DNA from 2 places in the Pseudarthrobacter sp. 10T415 genome. Region 2 is predicted to be linked to the other one. Evidence: predicted binding sites of a transcription regulator. Region 2 holds the regulator's gene; the other holds the start of a gene.
The links. Region 2 encodes HrcA, which represses chaperone genes, less so after heat shock. Its sites were predicted from a motif close to TTNGCACTCGNNNNNNNCGAGTGCNAA; they were not measured.
Positions count from the first base shown of each region.

Region 1 (9,511 bases), on a different contig from region 2:
CAGTGTTCCCAGGTCCAGCCCGGTTTCCTCGGAGAGCTCGCGGCCGGCGGCTGCCTCCGCTGATTCCCGGGGTCCGACGAATCCCCCCGGCAGTGCCAGCCGGCCCCTGAAGGGGTGGGAGCCGCGGCGGACCAGGGCGGCGTGGAGGACGCCGCCGTTGACGGCGAAGACCACAAGGTCTGCGGTCAGGGCGACGGAGGGGTAGTCACCGGGCCGGTAGGACTCGAGATAGTCCCGCTCGGCGTTGGAGTCATTCATGCCGGCGCACCTTCCAGGACGGTGCGGGTGGCCCAGGGCGGGGTGGTGAAGCCGTTCCGCTGGGCCAGGACCAGGTCGATGACGTCGGTGGCGGTTTTCATGCGCCGTTCGTGGCTGCCGGTGACCAGGATCCAGGAGTGTCCTTCCGCGGTCAGGGTCTCCTTGAACCATTCGGTTATATCGGCACGGCGGTGCTCGCCTTCCCGCCAGCCGTCGTCTTCGAACGGCACGCCTGCATCGTCGGTGACCAGGTACAGATCACGGCGCGGCAGGGTATCCATGGCGTGATAGGAACCGTAGCTGCGCTCCCCCAGGTAATACCGTTCCCACAAGGTGGTGGCCAAGGCGTCGGTGTCGGCGATGACCAGCGGGCAGGTATCGGCTGCCGTGTTCTCCAGCTGGTTTTGCCGGGCACCGATAACGCTGAAGTCCCGCGCGGTCCGCACCATGTCGGCCAGTTCCGCGTCCGGCTTCCAGGCCCGCAGGGCGTCGAACTTTTCGTAGGTGTAGGCGCGGCCGTATTCGGGCACGTCGGCGATCAGCGGGAACCGGGCCCGATAGTGGTCCATCAGGGCCCGTGTGAGGGTGGTGGTGCCGGTGGATTCCGCGCCGACAATGATGATCCTGGTGGCCAGCTCCTGCCGTGCCGGGGCTATCACATACGGCCAGGCCGCGCCGGGGTCGTCGCGGCAGATGGTGCCGCTGATCGGGTAGGTGGTGCGGGACTGGTCGACCAGCACGTGGTCGGCGCCGAAGTAGCCCGCCAGCCGGGCGCCGTAGGCCTCGGAGCTGAAGACGGCGTCGACGGCGGTGATTCCGTGGCACTTCAGGGCCAGGCGCATGAGCTCGTTCTGGGCTTTCCAGATGGCGTCTGAGTGGTAGTCCTCGGGGCAGTCGTTCGGCATGGCGATGACCTGCACGTTGGTGTCTTCGAATTCGGCGGCCAGCCATTTGGCGCGGTCGGCGACGGTGACGGACTCAAAGCGCGTGCCGAGGACAAGGACCGCGACACTTTCGGACTGTGAGGCGGCCGTGGCAATGAGATGGGCGTGGCCGGCGTGGGGAGGGTAGAACTTGCCGATGACCATTGACTGGGTGAACATTCTCAGGCTCCTGCCGGGACGGTGATCAGGGTGGTATTCGCAGCGGCCCGGGTGCGCTTCCAGCCGATGAGCCCGTAAATGCAGAGGGCGAGGAATCCGATGTAGAGGATGGCTGTCAGGGCCAGCCCCCGGCTGAAGTACAGCGGAATGGAGACCACATCGATGAGGATCCAGGCGTACCAGTGCTGGAAGATTTTCTTCGCCTGCCAGTAGGTCGCCACCAGGGAAGCTGTCAGGACAAAGGCATCCGGCCATGGCACCTGGGAGTCGGTGCCGTGGGTCAGGATCATGGCCACGGCAACAGTGCCGGCCAGGGTGGCACCGGTGCCGAGGAGGACTTCCTTGCCGGTGGCGTCCCGGATGGGCAGATCATTGCTGGCCTCGGTGGCGGAGCTGCCGCGGACCCAATTGAACCAGCCATAAACGGCCACTGCAGCGAAGATGACCTGAAGGACCGTTTCGCCGTAGAGGCCGGCACCCAGGAAGAGAATGATGAACGCAACGTTGTTCAGAATTCCCACCGGCCAGTTCCACAGCTTCTGCTTCGCGACGCCGTAGACGCACGCGGCGCCGGTGACGAAGCCGATGACCTCGATCCAGCTCACGGGAGAGCCGAGGAGATCTGGCACTGCGGTGGAGTTCATCCAGTCGAGTAGGGCCGTCATCGCCACTTCCTTTCCTAATTATCAATCCGATAATTACAACCTAGCGGGTAATTATCAAACTGACAACTCTGGTCCGAAGAACGGCGGCGCACTTTCCCCGCTGTGCCCGATGTTGCCTGGAAACGACAAAGGCCATCCCGGAGGGATGGCCTTTGATGAAACGAAAACTGTGGAGCTAAGGAGATTCGAACTCCTGACCTCTTCGATGCGAACGAAGCGCTCTACCAACTGAGCTATAGCCCCGGAACGGTGCGACCTTTTGGCGGGATCTGAACCGGTGACCCTAGGCTACACATTTTTCCTGTCCCAATGCCAACCGACGTTCCCGGCACCGTGAAGGCCCGCGCTGGCGGGCGTCGTCGGGTCCCTGTGGGGACTAAGCCCTGCGGCGCTGCAGGACGTCGTCGAGGTTGCTGAGCGCGCTCTGCGCCTTGGTGAGCTGCTGGGCGTCAGCAGGTGCAGCGCCGGCCGCTCCCGCCGTGTTTCCGGCCGCGCCCTGCTTCAGCGACGGCTTGCCGACGGCTTTCGGCGCCTCGGGAAGCTCAAGCGGCTTGGGCTCCGGCCGCTCGGCCTTGGCAGCCTCCACGTAAACAGGCTTGGGGACCTCAACAGGCTCCCAGGGCGTGCTGGAGGGAACGTCCGACGCCGGGGCTGCCGCGCTGGTATCGCCCGCGGCCACGGCTACGGCAATGGCTGCTTCACGCAGCTCGACGGCGGTCAGCGGCTTGGCCTGGGGTTTGTGGGCCTCGGCGTCGAAAAGCGGGCTGTCCGGCCGGGGAGGCACCGGTGCGGTTTCCGGCTTAGGCGGAATCCGGTCAACGGGGACAGCTGTCCTGGACGGGGCGCTCATGGCTGAGCGGAACGCTGCGTTGACCTTTTCCTTGCGGCTCCGGACAGCGAGGGTGCGGAGAAGAACGACGCACGCCGCCGTGAGCGCCACGCAGGACAGCGGCAGGACCGCGGAACCGAGGCCGAAGGGGAGCAGGACGCCGGAGACGAACGCCGTGATGAGCGAGAGCAACCCGACGAGTGCAATGGATGTGCGCCCGTAGTGGATGCGCAGCCGCCCATTGGCTGCGCCGGTGGCCCCGGCAGCGGCCGCGGGCTTGGCAGCGGGTGCGGCGCTCTTCCTCGTATCCATCGTTTTCTCCTGCTTGGCGGCGACGTTCAGAACCATGCCTTGCGGCCGTTCCGGTTTCTCCTCTGCGGGTGTGTCCGCCGTGAAATCGCCGGCGGGCTGGAACTGGTGCCTGCGGTTCCGGAGGACGTAAGGGGCAACCCACACGATCCAGAGCACGACAGCAACCACAAGGATCACAGAGCTGCTAAGGGGGAAGTCCACACTCAAAACCGTATGAGTATCACCACTGCCACAGTGGCATTGGCTGCGGTGTGTCGCAGGGCGGTTGCCAAATGAGTGGAATTAAGACGGCCGGGACGACATCCAACGCGGCAACAGGCCGTCCGGGACTTCTTCGGAGGTCAGCGCAAAGGACCGGTGGTCAGCCCACTCACCGTTGATGTGAAGATAGCGGGGCCGGTACCCTTCGTCGCGGAAGCCCAGCTTCTCCACCACCCGCAGGCTGGGTCCGTTTTCTGGCCGGATGTTGATTTCCATCCGATGCAGCCCAAGGGTCTGGAAGCAGTGGTCTGTCACCAGGGCCACCGCCGTGGGAGCAATCCCCCGGCCCGCCCGGGCCTGGTCCACCCAATAACCCAGCGTGGCCATCATTGCCGAGCCCCAGAGGATGGATGACACCGTCAGCTGGCCCACGATGTGCGGGGTCCGGCTGCCGGCCACCCGCTCCGTAATGAGGAACGGCAACGCCGTGGACTGGGCCGCCTGGGAATTCAGCGAACGTACCATTTGCCGGTAGTCCGGCAACCCTCCGCGCGGATCCGGATTGGACGCTTCCCACGGCGCAAGCCACTGGCTGTTCCGTGACCGCACTTCAGTCCATTCTTTCCGGTCGCGGTAGCGGATGGGCCGCAGGACCAGGTCACCGCACTCAAGCGTGGCCGGCCAGATGGGACCGAAGCGCACGATGCTACTTGGAAAGTTGGGCGGCGAAGCCCGGCAACCACTCCCGCAGGCCTGGGCCCAGGTCATCACTGTCGACGGCCAGCTGCACGCAGGCCTTCAGGTAGCTCAGTTTGTCGCCGGTGTCGTAGCGGCGGCCGCGGAAGATCACGCCGTAGACGCCGTAGCCTTCGCCCTCGCCGGTGGCAAGTTCCTGCAGGGCGTCGGTCAGCTGGATCTCGCCACCGCGGCCGGGGCCGGTTTCCTCCAGCACGTCGAAGACGGCGGGGTGCAGCACATAGCGGCCGATGACTGCCAGGTTGGACGGTGCCTCGTCCGCTGCAGGCTTCTCAACGAGCCTGTTGATCCGGACGTAGCCTTCGCCGTCGATCTCTTCGATGTCCGCGCAGCCGTAGGCGCTGATCTGGGACGGATCCACTTCGATCAGCGCAACCACCGAACCGCCGGTCTTGGCCTGCACGTCGATCATGGTTCCCAGGAGCTCGTCCCGGGCATCAATCAGGTCATCACCGAGGAGCACGGCAAAAGGCTCATTGCCCACATGCTGGCGGGCCCGCAGCACGGCGTGACCGAGCCCGTTGGGGTCGCCCTGGCGGACGTAGTGGATGTCGCCGAGGTTGCTGGCGGCCTGGATGGACTCCAGCTTCTTGGTGTCACCCTTGTCCGAGAGGGTGGACTCAAGCGACGGGACACGGTCAAAGTGGTCCTCGAGCGCCCGCTTGTTGCGTCCCGTAATCATCAGGACATCGTTGAGTCCGACGCCAACGGCTTCCTCCACGACGTACTGGATGGCAGGCTTGTCCACCACCGGAAGCATTTCCTTGGGCATAGCCTTGGTGGCGGGAAGGAACCGGGTACCCAGCCCCGCAGCGGGGATGACGGCTTTGCGAACTCTCGGGTTACTGGTAGTCACCGGACTAATCTAGCGTCAGCGGCAAGCATTAAGTAATCAGCGGTCCGGCCCCGGCGCCGACCTGCACATGAACCCGCCGCCCGCGGCGATGGAGGGAAAACCCATGACTGAACATCAGACCGGTGCCAAGGACGGCATTCGGGCTGCCCACCGTGCCCGCCGCGCGGAACTCTCGCCGGCGGCCCTGGAGGAGGCGGGCAACGCCCTGGCGGAACATGGCACAGCCTGGGCCGGCTCCCTTGCGGACGGCGCGGCCGCAACCTTCTGCGTCTACCTGGGCGTCGGCGTCGAACCCCCTACCCTGCCGCTGATCCAGGCCCTCCACGCCCGCGGACACCGGGTCCTCCTGCCGGTGTGCGAACCGGCGCGCGAACTGAGCTGGGTGTTCTGGTCTCCCGGCATCCCCTTTGCGCGCAGCCGGTACGCGCCCGTCATGGAACCCGACGGGCCGCGACACGGGCCGGATGTGGCCGGTGGGGCGTCCGGGCTGTTCATCCCGGCCACGGCCGTTGACCTTTCCGGTAACCGGATCGGCCAGGGCGGAGGCTACTACGACAAGTTCCTGGGCCATTTGGACACTGCCGGGAAGCATATTCCGCTTGCCGCTGTTATCTACGACGAAGAACTCCTGCCTGCCGGGCGGATCCCCGCCGAGGAGTTCGACCGTCCCGTTCCGGCCGTCCTGACTCCGGGCGGACTGCGGGTCCTGGCAGGCGCTCTCTGAACCCGGGACGCTGGTGGACGGGGATGATAGAATTAGCACTCAGGCCCTGCGACTGCTAACGGACCACCACTGGAACGGATGGCAGCACGGGACCTCTCGTTTGCCCAAGAGGAGGAGCACCAGTGCCAACATATGCTTACGCCTGCAAGGATTGCGGCCATGCTTTTGACATCGTCCAGTCATTCTCGGACAGTTCGCTGACGTCCTGCCCGGAATGCGAAGGCACGCTGCGCAAGAAGTTCAACAGCGTTGGCGTCGTCTTCAAGGGATCGGGCTTCTACCGCACCGACTCCCGCGACTCCAAGGGCAGCACCGTCTCCGCAGCACCCGCGGCCCCGGCAGCCCCTGCTCCGGCACCCGCACCGGCGGCTGCCGCCAGCTGACACCGGCCCCCACCACACTCGGGCTGACCGCGGCCCCGCTCCTGTTGGCAGCACCATGTTGTCCACATAGGATCGGGGCCGCTGTCGTCTGCCATGCCTGCCCGCCTAGCGTGAAGGCATGCCTGCACATCCCGTCCGTGCCCACCGCAGACCGCCTGTCTTCCAAGCCAAAAAGGGAGCTGCCTCGTCCCGGCGCGGCAGCCCGCTGACCCGTATGGGCGGGTTGCTCAACCGCAACCGGCGCCTCGCTGTTGCCCTGCTGCTCTGCGCAGCGGCGTCCATGACCGTCCACCAGCTCACCCCTGCGCCGGCCGACACTGCCACAGCCCTGTCCGCAGCGAGGGACCTGCCCGCCGGAACGGCTGTCACGGCCTCTGACCTTGTTCCGGTGCGGGTACCGCCAGGCCTGCTGTCCGAGGGCGTGCTGAGTGAGCAGACTGAGGCGGAAGGCAAACAGTTGGCAACGCCGCTGCGAAAAGGGCAGCTGGTCACCGATGTCCAGCTCCTGGGTCCCGGGCTGCTCACCGGCACTCCCCCGGGATCGGCTGCCGTTCCGTTGCGGATGGCCGATGCCTCGTCCATCCAATTGGTTTCGCCCGGGCAACTGGTGAACATCGTCCTGACATCCGGGAACGGGTTCGACCGACAGGGACCCTCGGAAGTCCTGGCCGCGGGAGTCCCCGTCCTCTGGACCGCTGCCAAAGGTGGCCAGGGCGGACAATGGTTGGGCACCGCCGAAACCGACGGGCTGATCGTGGTGGCAGCCACCGCTGAACAGTCAGCACGGCTGGCCGGGGCGTCCACGCAGGGCAAGTTGTTCTTCGTCCTGGTGGGACCGCCGTCGTGACCGGCCCTGCCTTGCCCGGCAGGGCCTGCCATCACGTCGGCAGCGCTATTGGCCGTCAGCCCCAGTGCGGGGGCTTCTGCTCCTTCAACCACGCGTCGTGGTCGTCGTCGCGATCGCCCCAGGCCCGCGGGTCATCTTCCGCGGCGGTCTTGGGCAGTACGTCCTCTACTTGGCCGCGCGCAGCCGGTGAGCCGGCCTCTTCCGCGTCCGCGGCATCGCCAGAACTTGCGGCGCTCCCGGTATCGGTCGCGTCCACGGTGCTCTCAACATCCTCGGCGTTCACGGCATCTTGTGGCGTCACGGCATCATTCGGGGTCACGGTGCCCGCCTCCTCACTGTCTGGTCCTGCAACGGCGTCATCGGCGCCGCCTGAATCGGAATCGTCCCGGGATTCGTGGCGTTCCTCGCCCCGCGCGGCGTCACGCCGGAACCCTGACCCATGCGTGCCCGCGTACGGGACCGAAGCGGGCTGCGCAGCGTCGATTCCATTCAGCGCCTGATGGACGTCGTCGTCAAGGAAACCGGCGGACTCGGCAGAGCGGCCCGGAAGAACCACCCGTTCCAGCCCCAAGTACCCTGCAATCCGGTCCGCACAGGCCGAAGGATCAGTGAACACCTCAATGGTCCACAGCGGCATGTACCGCCACCCCAGCCGCTCCAGCATCTGCGGGCGCAGCCGGCTGCGCTCACGGACACTCATGGTGCGGTACTGCTCGGTGCCGTCGGACTCGATCGCCACCGGCCAGGGAAGGTCTGCCTCATCCTGGCCCATGGTGCCCAGCGGGTCTGCGGCCGCCACCACGTCGATGACGCCGTCGTACTGGTGCCACACCCGGGCGCCGCGGGCACGAAGCCTGTCGCCGAGGTCGGCAACAAGCGGGTCGGCTCCGAGCGCCTGCTCGCTGGCAGCCGCCCGGGACGCCGGAGTGCCGAGGTCGGTGTTCCCCGAAATCTCCCGGTCAAGCAGCGCGTACAGGTCCAGAGCACCGTACGCCAGCCTGGTCTGGTCCAGGTCCTCCGGGCGGAAGCACGTCAGGACGTGGATGGAACGGCGGGCACGGGTCATGGCCAGCGCGAACTTCTCCCTGCCGCCCTCGGCGGACAGCGGGCCGAAGTTGTGAAGGGCCCGCCCATGCGGTGTGCGCCCGTAGCCGGGCGAGAAAATGACATGGTCACGCACCAGGCCCTGTGCCCGTTCAAGGTCAACAACCCGGAAGGACTCCGGCCCCGCTCCGAAGAAACTGGCCAGCCCGGGGTAGTTCGGCAACTGGAGCCGGATGGACTCGCCGATCCTCGCGGCATGCCGCAGGCTTGCTGTGACAACCGCCAGGGACGTCCTGGGCCGCAGCCGAGCGTGCTCGAACACCAGCTCCACCACGCGGTTGACCTCAGCCACCACAGACTCCACGCCCTCGTGGTCGGCGCTGGGCAGGCCGGTGCCGTCCGGCAAGTACTCCACGAGCAAGGACCGGTCCAGCCCGGTGGCCGACTGGCCCTCTGGAAGGCGGCGGAGGCCGCCGTCGTAGAAGTTCCTGCTCAGCTGCAGTACCAGGTCCTCGTCCACACCCCGGTAGACGTTGGTGAGCTGCCACACCGGCAACACGGCGGAGAGGGCCTTGAAGGCGCTCTCGACCCGCTGGTGCGCGGACTCGCCGGGCGCGAGCCGCTCCACCCCCACGGTGAAGCTGCGGGGACTGGCGATCCGGGCATCGCCGAAGGCAATGACCTGCCGGGCGCGGGCGATGGAAGGCAGGACCGCCTGCAGGCTGGTGGCTTCGGCGTCGAGGATCACCACGGCGTCGAAGTGCTGTTCCGCGGGCAGCAGCCCGCTCATGAGGTAGGGGCTCACCGACCAGACGGGAACCAGCGTGCCGATCAGGTCCGGCGCCTGGGCGGTCAGCGCCGGCAGTGAGACCCGTCCGTCCTTGAGCAGGCTGCGCAGGAGGCCTGCCTGCCGGGGCTGGTCCCCGATGGCTTCCCTCCAGCGCTCGGCCAGGTCCCAGCGCAGGCGTGCCGCCCCGCTGGCGATGTGGGCGTTGTCCGCGAGGCGGTACTCGGCTTCGAGCTGGCGCAGGGCATCGCCGTCGGACATTGCGAGGTAGTCGTCGCCGCTGATCATGGCCTCGAGGGCTGACTGCCACCAGGCCAGTTCAAGTTCAGCAGCCACCGATCCGGCGGGAACCTCACGTTCGGCGAGGTCGGCCAGGAGCTCGCCGAGGCCGTGCTCGCGCATGTTCTCCACGAGGAGCGTCCGTTCGGGGAGCGTCTTGAGCGTGTCAGTATCGGCGACCAGCCGTTCCAGCCGCTCCAGGAGGTCTTCGTAGCGCACGGTGGACAGCGTCCCGCCCCCGGCTGTGTGCTTCAGGCATTCACCAAGGCTCGCGAGCTCCTGGTCCAGCTCGCGGTACAGGGCGTTCATCTCCGCCAGCCCGGACGGGACGGCAGGGTGCCGCTGGGTGGTGGCGTAGCCTGCCCAGCGGACCCGCTGTTCCTGGACCAGGACCAGGGACGTGTGCAGGTCTGCGATGTGGACGCCCGGCCGGACGTACTCCTTGGCCACCCGTCGGAGCCGCGACC
Region 1 covers NZ_JBFTHJ010000002.1:376,841-386,351, forward strand. Annotated here, with positions in the region: gene AC1DBN_RS04535 (NUDIX hydrolase) at 1-258, opposite strand, end outside; gene AC1DBN_RS04540 (AAA family ATPase) at 255-1,361, opposite strand; gene pnuC (nicotinamide riboside transporter PnuC) at 1,364-2,026, opposite strand; tRNA gene AC1DBN_RS04550 (tRNA-Ala) at 2,197-2,269, opposite strand; gene AC1DBN_RS04555 (hypothetical protein) at 2,403-3,344, opposite strand; gene AC1DBN_RS04560 (GNAT family N-acetyltransferase) at 3,450-4,070, opposite strand; gene galU (UTP--glucose-1-phosphate uridylyltransferase GalU) at 4,075-4,980, opposite strand; gene AC1DBN_RS04570 (5-formyltetrahydrofolate cyclo-ligase) at 5,084-5,704, shown strand; gene AC1DBN_RS04575 (FmdB family zinc ribbon protein) at 5,827-6,087, shown strand; gene cpaB (Flp pilus assembly protein CpaB) at 6,206-6,934, shown strand; gene AC1DBN_RS04585 (AAA family ATPase) at 6,990-9,511, opposite strand, start outside.
Region 1: AC1DBN_RS04575 (FmdB family zinc ribbon protein) is a predicted target of HrcA. The motif match lies at 5,737-5,763, and genes of this name have one in related genera.

Region 2 (9,511 bases):
TGCTTCGACGGCCGGTCGGGTAAGGATGATGCGGCTGACTTCCTTCTGCTGAAGCGCCTGCACAGCCTTGGCCATGGCCAGGTACGTCTTGCCGGTTCCGGCGGGGCCGATGCCAAAAATGACGGTGTTGTCATCGATGGCGTCGACATAGTTCTTCTGGTTCAGCGTCTTGGGCCGGATGGTCCTGCCCCGGCTGGAAAGGATGTCGTGCGTCAGCACATCCACGGGGTTCTGGAGCGACTGGCTCCGGAGCAGTGCCACCAGCTGCTGCAGGACCGCGGGGGTGATAACGGTGCCGCGTGCCACCAGGCCACGGACTTCCTGGAGGAGCCGCATGATCCGGGGAACGTCGCCGGCCGGGCCGCTGAGGGAAAGTTCGTTGCCGCGGACGTGGAAGTTCACGTCCGGGAACTGCTCCTCGATGTACCGCAGCGCCTCATCGTGGCTGCCGAGTGACTGGACCATCTGATCGGAATTGTCGAAAAGGACTACCTCGGTCCGGACGCCGGGAAGGGTGTGGGGAAATTCCCCGGCAGTGCCCTCTCCCGTGTTGAGCCGGCGCTTTCCGTTGGCTGATTCAGTCATGGTGCTGGCCCGCAGGCCTGTGGTCCCCTCGAGGTAGTTTCTGCTGTCGTCCCGGCCCGGGAAACCAGTGCCTGGTTTCTGCGTTCCGTGATCCTTTTATCTTACGCCAGCGCACCCCGCCTGCCGGTAAAGCCGGACAACCACGGGCCCTCGGCATCCACAGGCAGCAGGGCGCAGTCACCAAAGGCGCCACGGCAGGATCGGTCATTAGGTATCAACTTCATATCGTCCTCATATCGTTCCCGTTGCAGTTGTGCCCCACGGCCGGAACCGGGCAAATCGCTTCGCCGGGCTGTGCAATGCTGGAAATCCAGCCACGGCTGTGACATCGGGCCGACCGGGGAACGGCCCTCACGACAGGAAAGGAAAGGCACAAGTGCCGGATACCGTTGCGCCCCGCCGGGCAGGTCGACACGTGGGCCGCGCCCGCGCGATCATGCTGGCCGGCGTCCTGACGGTCGTGCCGATCCTTGCCGGTTGCGTTGCGGAACCTGGCCCCTCCCCCACGGGCACCCTTCTGACCGGGCCTGCCACCACGGGAAGCCCGGAGCCGCCCTCCACCAGCGCCCCACTGGAAACCACGCAGTCCTCCAACAAGGCGCCTGTCTACTGGATCGGCCGCAGCAGCAGCAACGTCTTCCTGTACCGGGAGTTCCGGGATGTACCCGAACAGGAGAACCCGGTAACGCGCGCACTGCGTGCCATGATGTCCGATAAACCCCTTGACCCTGACTACTTCACCCCGTGGCAGAATCCCGGCAAGCTGGCCACCTCGATTTCCGGCAAGGACGTCATCACCGTCGATGTCTCCGAGGACGCTTTCAACAGCAACCTTGATGCGGACATGGCAGCCCGGGCAGTCCAGCAGCTCGTCTACACGGCCACTGCTGCCGCAGCCAGTTCCGGGTTGATCGACTCCGGCCAGCAGATCCGGGTTCGGATCCTGGTGGACGGCCACACCGACTACATGGCTTTCGGGCAGGTCCAGCTTGGCGCCCTGATGACCAGGACGGCGGGCCTGGCTGCTCCTGTCTGGATCATCGATCCCCAGCAAGGCTCCGAAGTCGCGGACGGCAGCGTCAAAATCACCGGACGCAGCACGTCGGCGGGCGGCAAGCTTCGCTGGCAGATCCTGCGGACCGGGGACAACGGCGCCAAGGCACCCTTCCTCACCGGCGAAACCACGGCGTCATCGGAACAGGGGCAGGCAGGGGTATTCACGCTGGCCTTGACCCTGCCCGCCGGAGACTACGAGCTGAGGGTGGCCCAGGCCGGGTCTGACGGCGGCCCGGACCAGTTCGAAGACAACCGGTCCTTCAAGGTCAGGTAGCGTCCCAGCGCCCCAGGATGTCGCTGGAGAGCACTACGGCGGCAGGACCGGCCGTGGACGAGCGCAGCACGTGGTGGCCCAGGAGCGCCGTGACGGCTCCGCGGTCGCAGAGGCGCGTCACCTCCCGGGGGCTGATTCCACCCTCCGGGCCCACGATAAGGAGCACTTCACGGGTTCCTGCGCCGCTGGCATCGTCCCAGCCTTCCAGGACAGAACGGAGCGGCCGCACTGCGTCTTCGTGGAGGATGACCGCCAGGTCCGCGGCTTCCACTGCTGCAGCAAGGGCAGCGGTGTCGACGGCGGGACGCACCTCAGGGATCCAGGCCCGCCGCGCCTGCTTGGCCGCAGCGCCCACCACGGACTGCCATTTGGCGTGCGCCTTGGCCGCCCGGTCACCCTTCCACCGGACGATGGAACGTTCGGACTGCCAGGGGATCACGGCGTCGATGCCCAGTTCCGTGGCGGTCTCGATGGCAAGCTCATCACGGTCACCCTTGGCGAGGGCCTGCACCAGCACCAGCCGGACACTGGGGCGGGCCTCCTCCACCAGGGAACCGCACCGCACGGTGAGGCGGGTGCCGGCGGCCTCGGACACCGTCCCGCTCATACGGGTACCGGCGCCGTCGACGATGTCCACGGCCTCACCCGCTGCGAGGCGCTTTACGGAAACCGCGTGGCGCGCCTCCGGCCCTTCCAGGACAAACTCCATGCCCTCCTCCAGCCCGTCGAGGGATCCGGCGGAGGTAAAAAAGACAGGGTTGCTCACCGCTACAGGTTCCCCAGCCGGTCCCGCAGCTTCGCGAACATCCCGCCACTGGCGGCGAGCTTGCCTTCGGTGATCTGTTCTCCGCGGAGCTTGGCAAGCTGCCGGAGGAGCTCCTCCTGGGCTGCGTCGAGCTTGGCCGGCGTTTCCACCTGCAGGTGCACCTTCAGGTCACCGCGGCCGTATCCGCGCAGGTGGGTGACACCCAGGCCGCGGAGGGTGATGATTTCACCGGACTGGGTGCCCGGCTTCACGTCGATGTCCTGGGTTCCGTCGAAGGTCTCCAGGCTGACGTCGGTGCCCAGCGCCGCGGCGGTCATGGGGATGTTCAGGGTTGCGTGCAGGTCGTCGCCGTCACGCACATACGTGGCGTCGTTGTTGACGCGGACCTCCACGTAGAGGTCGCCGGAGGGGCCGCCCGCGGGGCCGGCTTCGCCCTGCCCGGTCAGCTGGATGCGTGTTCCGGTTGCGACGCCGGCGGGAACCTTGATGGTCAGGGAGCGGCGGCTCCGGATGCGGCCCTGGCCGCTGCATTCATTGCAGGGATCTTTGATGACAGTGCCGAAGCCCTCGCAGGTGCCGCACGGTGCAGCGGTCATGACCTGGCCGAGGATGGAACGGACAGCGCGCTGGACCTGGCCGCTGCCGCCGCAGATGTCGCAGCGTTCGGGGTGCGTCCCCGGGCGGCAACATGATCCCTCACAGGTGGGGCAAGTGACTGCAGTGTCCACCTCAAGCTTTTTGTTGACGCCAAAGACGGCGTCGCGCAGTTCGATGCGGACGCTGATGAGTGCATCCTGGCCGCGGCGGACCCGTGAGGCGGGTCCGGACGATCCGCCGGCGCCGAAGAACGTGTCGAAGATGTCCTGGAAGGCAAAGCCCTGGCCGGCGTAGCTTCCTCCGCCGAATCCATTGTCAGTGCCGTTCTCGTTGCCGGTGGTGTCGTAGACCCGGCGTTTCTGCGGGTCGGAGAGGACTTCGTAGGCGTGGGTCACCGCCTTGAAGCGGTCCTGCGCATCTTCGCCCGGGTTGACGTCGGGGTGGAGTGTCCGGGCCAGCTTGCGGTAGGCCTTTTTGATTTCTTCTCCGGTGGCTTCCGGTGAAACTCCAAGGACGTCATAGTGGCTGCTCAAAGTTCGTATCTCTTCCTTGTTGTACTGCCTGCGGTGGGACTGCCGTGCGGGCCCGGCGGCTGTGGTGCCGGGGCGGGCCGGTCAGGGACCCAGGATGCGGGAAAGGTAACGGGCAACTGCCCTGACGGCCGCCATGGTGTTGGGATAGTCCATCCGGGTGGGACCCAGGATGCCGATCTTGGCCACGCTGTCCGGGCCGTAGCCGGTGGCCACGACGGACGCCTCGGCCAGGCCGTCGTAAGGGTTTTCGCGGCCGATGCTGACGGCCACGCCACGGTGGTCCTGCGCCATGTCGCTCAGCAGCCGCAGCATCACCACCTGCTCTTCCAAAGCTTCCAGCACGGGGCCGATGCTCAGCGGAAAGTCGACATTGGACCGGGCCAGGTTGGCCGTGCCGGCCATGACCATGCGGTCCTCGCGGCTGCTGTGCGCAAGGATCTCCAGGGCGTGCGCCAGCGACTGCGCCGCCTGCCGCTCCCCCGGACTGACAGAGGAGACGACGGCGGGAAGGGCCTGCGGCAGCCGGGCCAGCGGTGTTCCGGCCAGGGTTCCCAGAAACCGGGTACGCAGCGCGGACAACGCTTCGTCCGCGAGGTCCTGCCCGACGTCGATGACGCGCTGCTCCACGTTGCCGCTGTTCGCGATCAGGACCACAAGGACCTTGCGCGGGGCCAGCAGGACGAACTCGATGTGCCGGATCAGTGCCCGGCTGAGGTGGGGGTACTGGACCACCGCCACCTGGTTGGTCAGCTGGGACAACAGCCGCACGGTGCGGTCGAGGACGTCGTCGAGGTCGTCGGATCCCTCCAGGAGGGACTGGATGGCGCGCCGTTCGGCTTGCGAGAGCGGCTTCACGGCCGAAATCTGGTCCACGAACAGCCGGTAACCCTTGTCCGTGGGAATCCGGCCGGCACTGGTATGCGGCGCCGTGATGAGGCCCTCGTCCTCAAGCGCCGCCATGTCGTTCCGGATGGTGGCGCTGGAAACCCCCAGGTGATGCCGTTCCACCAGGGCCTTGGAGCCTACCGGTTCGCGGGAGTGGACGTAGTCCTCCACGATGGCCCGCAGTACTTCAAGCTTGCGCGGCTCACTCACACTCCACCTCCATCCAGTCGGGGTGGATAAGCCACCCGTTCCTTCCTGCCAGTCTGCACGCACTCGAACATGCACTCGAACTGTTAGCACTCGACATGCCTAAGTGCTAACAGTCTATTATGCCTTGGCCCGTTGTTAGCATTGGTACCGCTCCGGGCGAAATTCCGGGACAGCACCTACGGCGAGGCGGAGTGACCATGGATTACCGGAACTGGGGCCCGCGGGACATGTCCGCTCCCGCGCGTACGCAACTGCCTGAAGTGCCCGTGGAACGGGGCATGGTGCTCGAAGACGTACAGTCCGGCTGGGTGGGGGCCGTCACCCGGGTGGAAAAGTCCGGCGGCATGCATGTGGTGGCCCTTGAGGACCGGCGCGGAAAGTCGCGGACCTTCCGGCTGGGATTCGGGTTCCTCCTCGAGGGCCGTGCCATCAGGCTGATGCCACCGGCACCCCGGCCCGCAGCGGGCGGTCCGTCAGCCGGGCGCACAGCCTCAGGCTCCGTACGCGTCGCAGGCCAGCGTGCACAGGTGGCCAAGGCGAGCCGCATCTGGGTGGAAGGAAAGCACGACGCCGAACTCGTCGAGAAGGTATGGGGAGACGATCTCCGGGTGGAGGGCATCGTCGTCGAACCCCTGCATGGCATCGACGACCTCGCCGGCGCCGTGAAGGAATTCGGGCCAGGGCCGGGGCGCCGGCTGGGTGTGCTGGTGGACCACCTGGTCCCGGACTCCAAGGAATCCCGTATTGCTGAGGCTGTCATGGCCGGCCCTGGCGCTGCAGGCAACGTCCTGATTGTCGGCCACCCCTACGTGGATGTGTGGCAGGCCATCCGGCCCTCCGTGCTGGGCATTCCGCAATGGCCGTCAGTACCGCGGGGCCAGGACTGGAAAACCGGGATCCTCAAGGCGTTCGGCTGGCCGCACTCCACTAAGGAGGACATCGGGCTCGGATGGCAGAAACTGCTCGGTGCGGTCCACACTTACGCAGACCTGGAGGCGTCGCTGCTGGGCCGGGTCGAGGAAGTCATCGACTTCCTCACAGCACCCTGACGGACGCCGGACCGGCAAACACCAGTATTCTTGATACTGCGGTGGCCCCCGCGATCCGCAGCGGGCCCCGAAGCATCAACTGCATCCCCAGCATCAATTGCACTTTTCGAAGGAACAGACTGTGGCAGAAAACGCACGCGAGCACAGGGACGGCCAAAGCAGCACCGGCCGTTCCGAATACCACGGCGTCCCCGCGAATGCGCTGCCGCTCACGGCCAGCGAGGACCGGCAGTGGGCCACCCTGGCACACTTCGGCGGGATCCTGGGATGCGTCCCCGCCCTGCTGATCTTCCTCATCTTCCGCGACCGCGGGCCCTTCACGGCCCAGGAGTCGAAGGAAGCCCTGAACTTCAGCCTGCCTCCCACCATCGCAGCGGTAGTGGCGAACATCCTGGTGTTCATTCCCGTGGTCGGAAACATTTTTGCCGTGATCGCCACATTGATCTGGATTGCACTGACGTGCTTTTCGGTGGCGGCAGGCATCCACGTCAACCGCGGCCAACCGCACCGCTACCAGTTCAACCTGCGCTGGATCAAGTAGTCCCCGTCGGCTCCCAGCCGCAGCAAGCCTGACCTCGCAGGCGTGGCCGGTAAACCCGCGTTAGTCGGGCAGGATCCGGCGGACCACCGCGTCGGCCAGGAGCCGGCCCTTCAACGTCAGGACCAGCATCCCCCGGAATGCTGCGCCCGGCTCAACCAGCCCCTCGGCAATCAGCCCGGCGATCTGGTGCCGCCCCACCGTGTCCAGGCTTGCCACTTCCAGCCCGGACTGGAGGCGGGCCTCAAGCATGACCCGCTCCACGTTCCGGGTCTCCGCGTCCAGGGTTTCGCGTCCGGCGGCCGGTGAGTTTCCCTGCGCCAGCCGCCCGGCGTACGCGGTTGGGTGTTTGACGTTCCACCAGCGCACACCGCCCACATGTGAGTGCGCGCCCGGCCCGATCCCCCACCAGTCATCGCCGCGCCAGTAGGCGAGGTTGTGCCGGCAGGCCTGTTCTGGCGTGCGCGCCCAGTTGCTGACCTCGTACCACTCCAGGCCTGCAGAGGTGATCAGGCGGTCGGCGAGCTCGTACTTGTCGGCGTGATCGTCGTCGTCGATGCCCGGGACCTCGCCGCGCCGGATCTGCGCCGCCAACTTGGTGCCGTCCTCAACGATCAGCGCGTAGGCGCTGATGTGGTCCGGCTCGTACGACAACGCGGTTTCCAGGGAGTACTGCCAGTCGGCCAGCGACTCCCCCGGCGTCCCGTAGATCAGGTCGAGGCTCACTGCCAGGCCGGCGTCACGGGCCCACTGCACCACCTGGGGAACCCTGCTCGGGGTGTGGGTGCGGTCCAGGACCTTCAGGACGTGCGGAACTGCGGACTGCATCCCGAACGAGACCCGCGTAAAGCCGGCATCCCTGAGCACAGCCAGGGACTCCGGTGTCACCGAATCCGGATTTGCCTCAGTTGTCACCTCGGCGCCGTCCTCGATCCCCCATTGGTCGATGGCCGTCCGAAGAATCAATGCGAGGTCTTCGGCGGGCAACAGCGTGGGTGTGCCGCCGCCGAAGAACACAGTGCTGAGCTTTCGGTCCGGTACACCGGACGCCTTGAGCACCGTGGCCGCAAACGCCACCTCGGATGCTGCCGTACCGGCATAGGCATCCTGGGAGGCACCGCCGCCGAGTTCGGTAGCCGTGTAGGTGTTGAAGTCGCAGTACCCGCAGCGCACGGCGCAGAAAGGGATGTGGACATACAGCCCGAACGCGCGGTCCCCCGCGCCGACGGCCGCCTGCGGAGGCAGGATGCCGTCCGACGGCGCCGGGTCACCGAGGGGAAGTACGCTGGGCATCAGCGGGTACCCCGCTGCGCGGTGGTCACTTCTTCTTGGCCTTGTCCTTCGATTCGTCGGTGGTGAGGGCGGCGATGAACGCTTCCTGCGGCACCTCCACGGTGCCCACCATCTTCATGCGCTTCTTGCCTTCTTTTTGCTTCTCCAGCAGCTTGCGCTTACGTGAGATGTCACCGCCGTAGCACTTCGCCAGGACGTCCTTGCGGATGGCCCGGATGCTTTCGCGCGCGATGATCCTCGAACCGATGGCCGCCTGGATGGGCACCTCGAACTGCTGCCGCGGGATCAGTTCGCGGAGCTTTCCGGTCATCATCACGCCGTAGGCATACGCCTTTTCCCGGTGCGTGATGGCACTGAAGGCATCCACCTGTTCACCCTGGAGCATGATGTCCACCTTCACGAGGTCGGCAACCTGCTCACCGTCGGCCTTCCAGTCCAGGGAGCCGTAGCCACGGGTTTTGGACTTGAGGATGTCGAAGAAATCGAACACGATTTCCGCCAGCGGCAGGCGGTAACGGATTTCCACCCGGTCCTCGGAAAGGTAGTCCATCCCACCCATGACGCCGCGGCGTGACTGGCAGAGTTCCATGATGGCGCCCACGAACTCGTTGGGAGCCAGGATGGTGGCGGAGACCATGGGTTCGCGGACTTCGGCGATCTTGCCGGTGGGGTACTCGCTGGGGTTGGTCACGCGGACCACCTTCTTGTCCTCCAGGGTCACCTCGTACTCCACGTTCGGAGCGGTGGAAATGAGGTCGAGGTTGTATTCGCGCTCCAGGCGTTCGCGGGTGATCTCGAGGTGGAGGAGGCCCAGGAAGCCCACGCGGAAACCGAAGCCCAGCGCTGCAGAGGTTTCGGGTTCGTAGACCAGCGCAGCGTCGTTGAGCATGAGCTTCTCAAGGGCGTCACGCAGTACCGGGTAGTCGGCACCGTCCAGCGGATAGAGGCCGGAGAACACCATCGGCTTTGCGTCGGCGTAGCCAGGCAGCGATTGGGCGGCCGGCTTGGCCAGGTTGGTGACGGTGTCGCCCACCTTGGACTGGCGGACGTCCTTCACACCGGTGATCAGGTAGCCCACTTCGCCGACGCCCAGGCCCTTGGAGGGTGTGGGTTCCGGGGAGCTGACGCCGATTTCCAGGAGCTCGTGGGAGGCCCTGGTGGACATCATCTGGATGCGTTCACGCGGGTGGAGCATGCCGTCCACCACGCGGACGTAGGTCACCACGCCGCGGTAGGTGTCGTAGACCGAATCGAAGATCATGGCACGGGCGGGGGCATCGGGATTGCCCTCCGGTGCCGGCAGATCGCGGACAATCTTGTCCAGGAGGGCTTCCACGCCGACGCCGGTCTTGCCGGACACGCGCAGCACGTCTTCGGGATCGCCGCCGATAAGGCTTGCAAGCTCCGCTGCGTATTTTTCCGGCTGCGCTGCCGGAAGGTCGATCTTGTTCAGCACCGGGATGATGGCGAGGTTGTTTTCCATCGCCAGGTAAAGGTTGGCAAGCGTCTGGGCCTCAATACCCTGGGCAGCGTCCACCAGCAGGACTGCGCCCTCGCAGGCGGCAAGGGACCGTGACACCTCATAGGTGAAGTCCACGTGGCCCGGCGTGTCGATCATGTTCAGCGCGTAGCTGACGCCTTCCACTTCCCACGGCATGCGCACAGCCTGCGACTTGATGGTAATGCCGCGTTCACGCTCAATGTCCATCCGGTCCAGGTACTGGG
Region 2 covers NZ_JBFTHJ010000001.1:241,390-250,900, reverse strand. Annotated here, with positions in the region: gene AC1DBN_RS01180 (PhoH family protein) at 1-585, opposite strand, end outside; gene AC1DBN_RS01175 (GerMN domain-containing protein) at 962-1,915, shown strand; gene AC1DBN_RS01170 (16S rRNA (uracil(1498)-N(3))-methyltransferase) at 1,908-2,681, opposite strand; gene dnaJ (molecular chaperone DnaJ) at 2,684-3,811, opposite strand; gene hrcA (heat-inducible transcriptional repressor HrcA) at 3,893-4,906, opposite strand; gene AC1DBN_RS01155 (DUF3097 domain-containing protein) at 5,104-5,955, shown strand; gene AC1DBN_RS01150 (DUF4870 domain-containing protein) at 6,077-6,496, shown strand; gene hemW (radical SAM family heme chaperone HemW) at 6,557-7,786, opposite strand; gene lepA (translation elongation factor 4) at 7,812-9,511, opposite strand, start outside.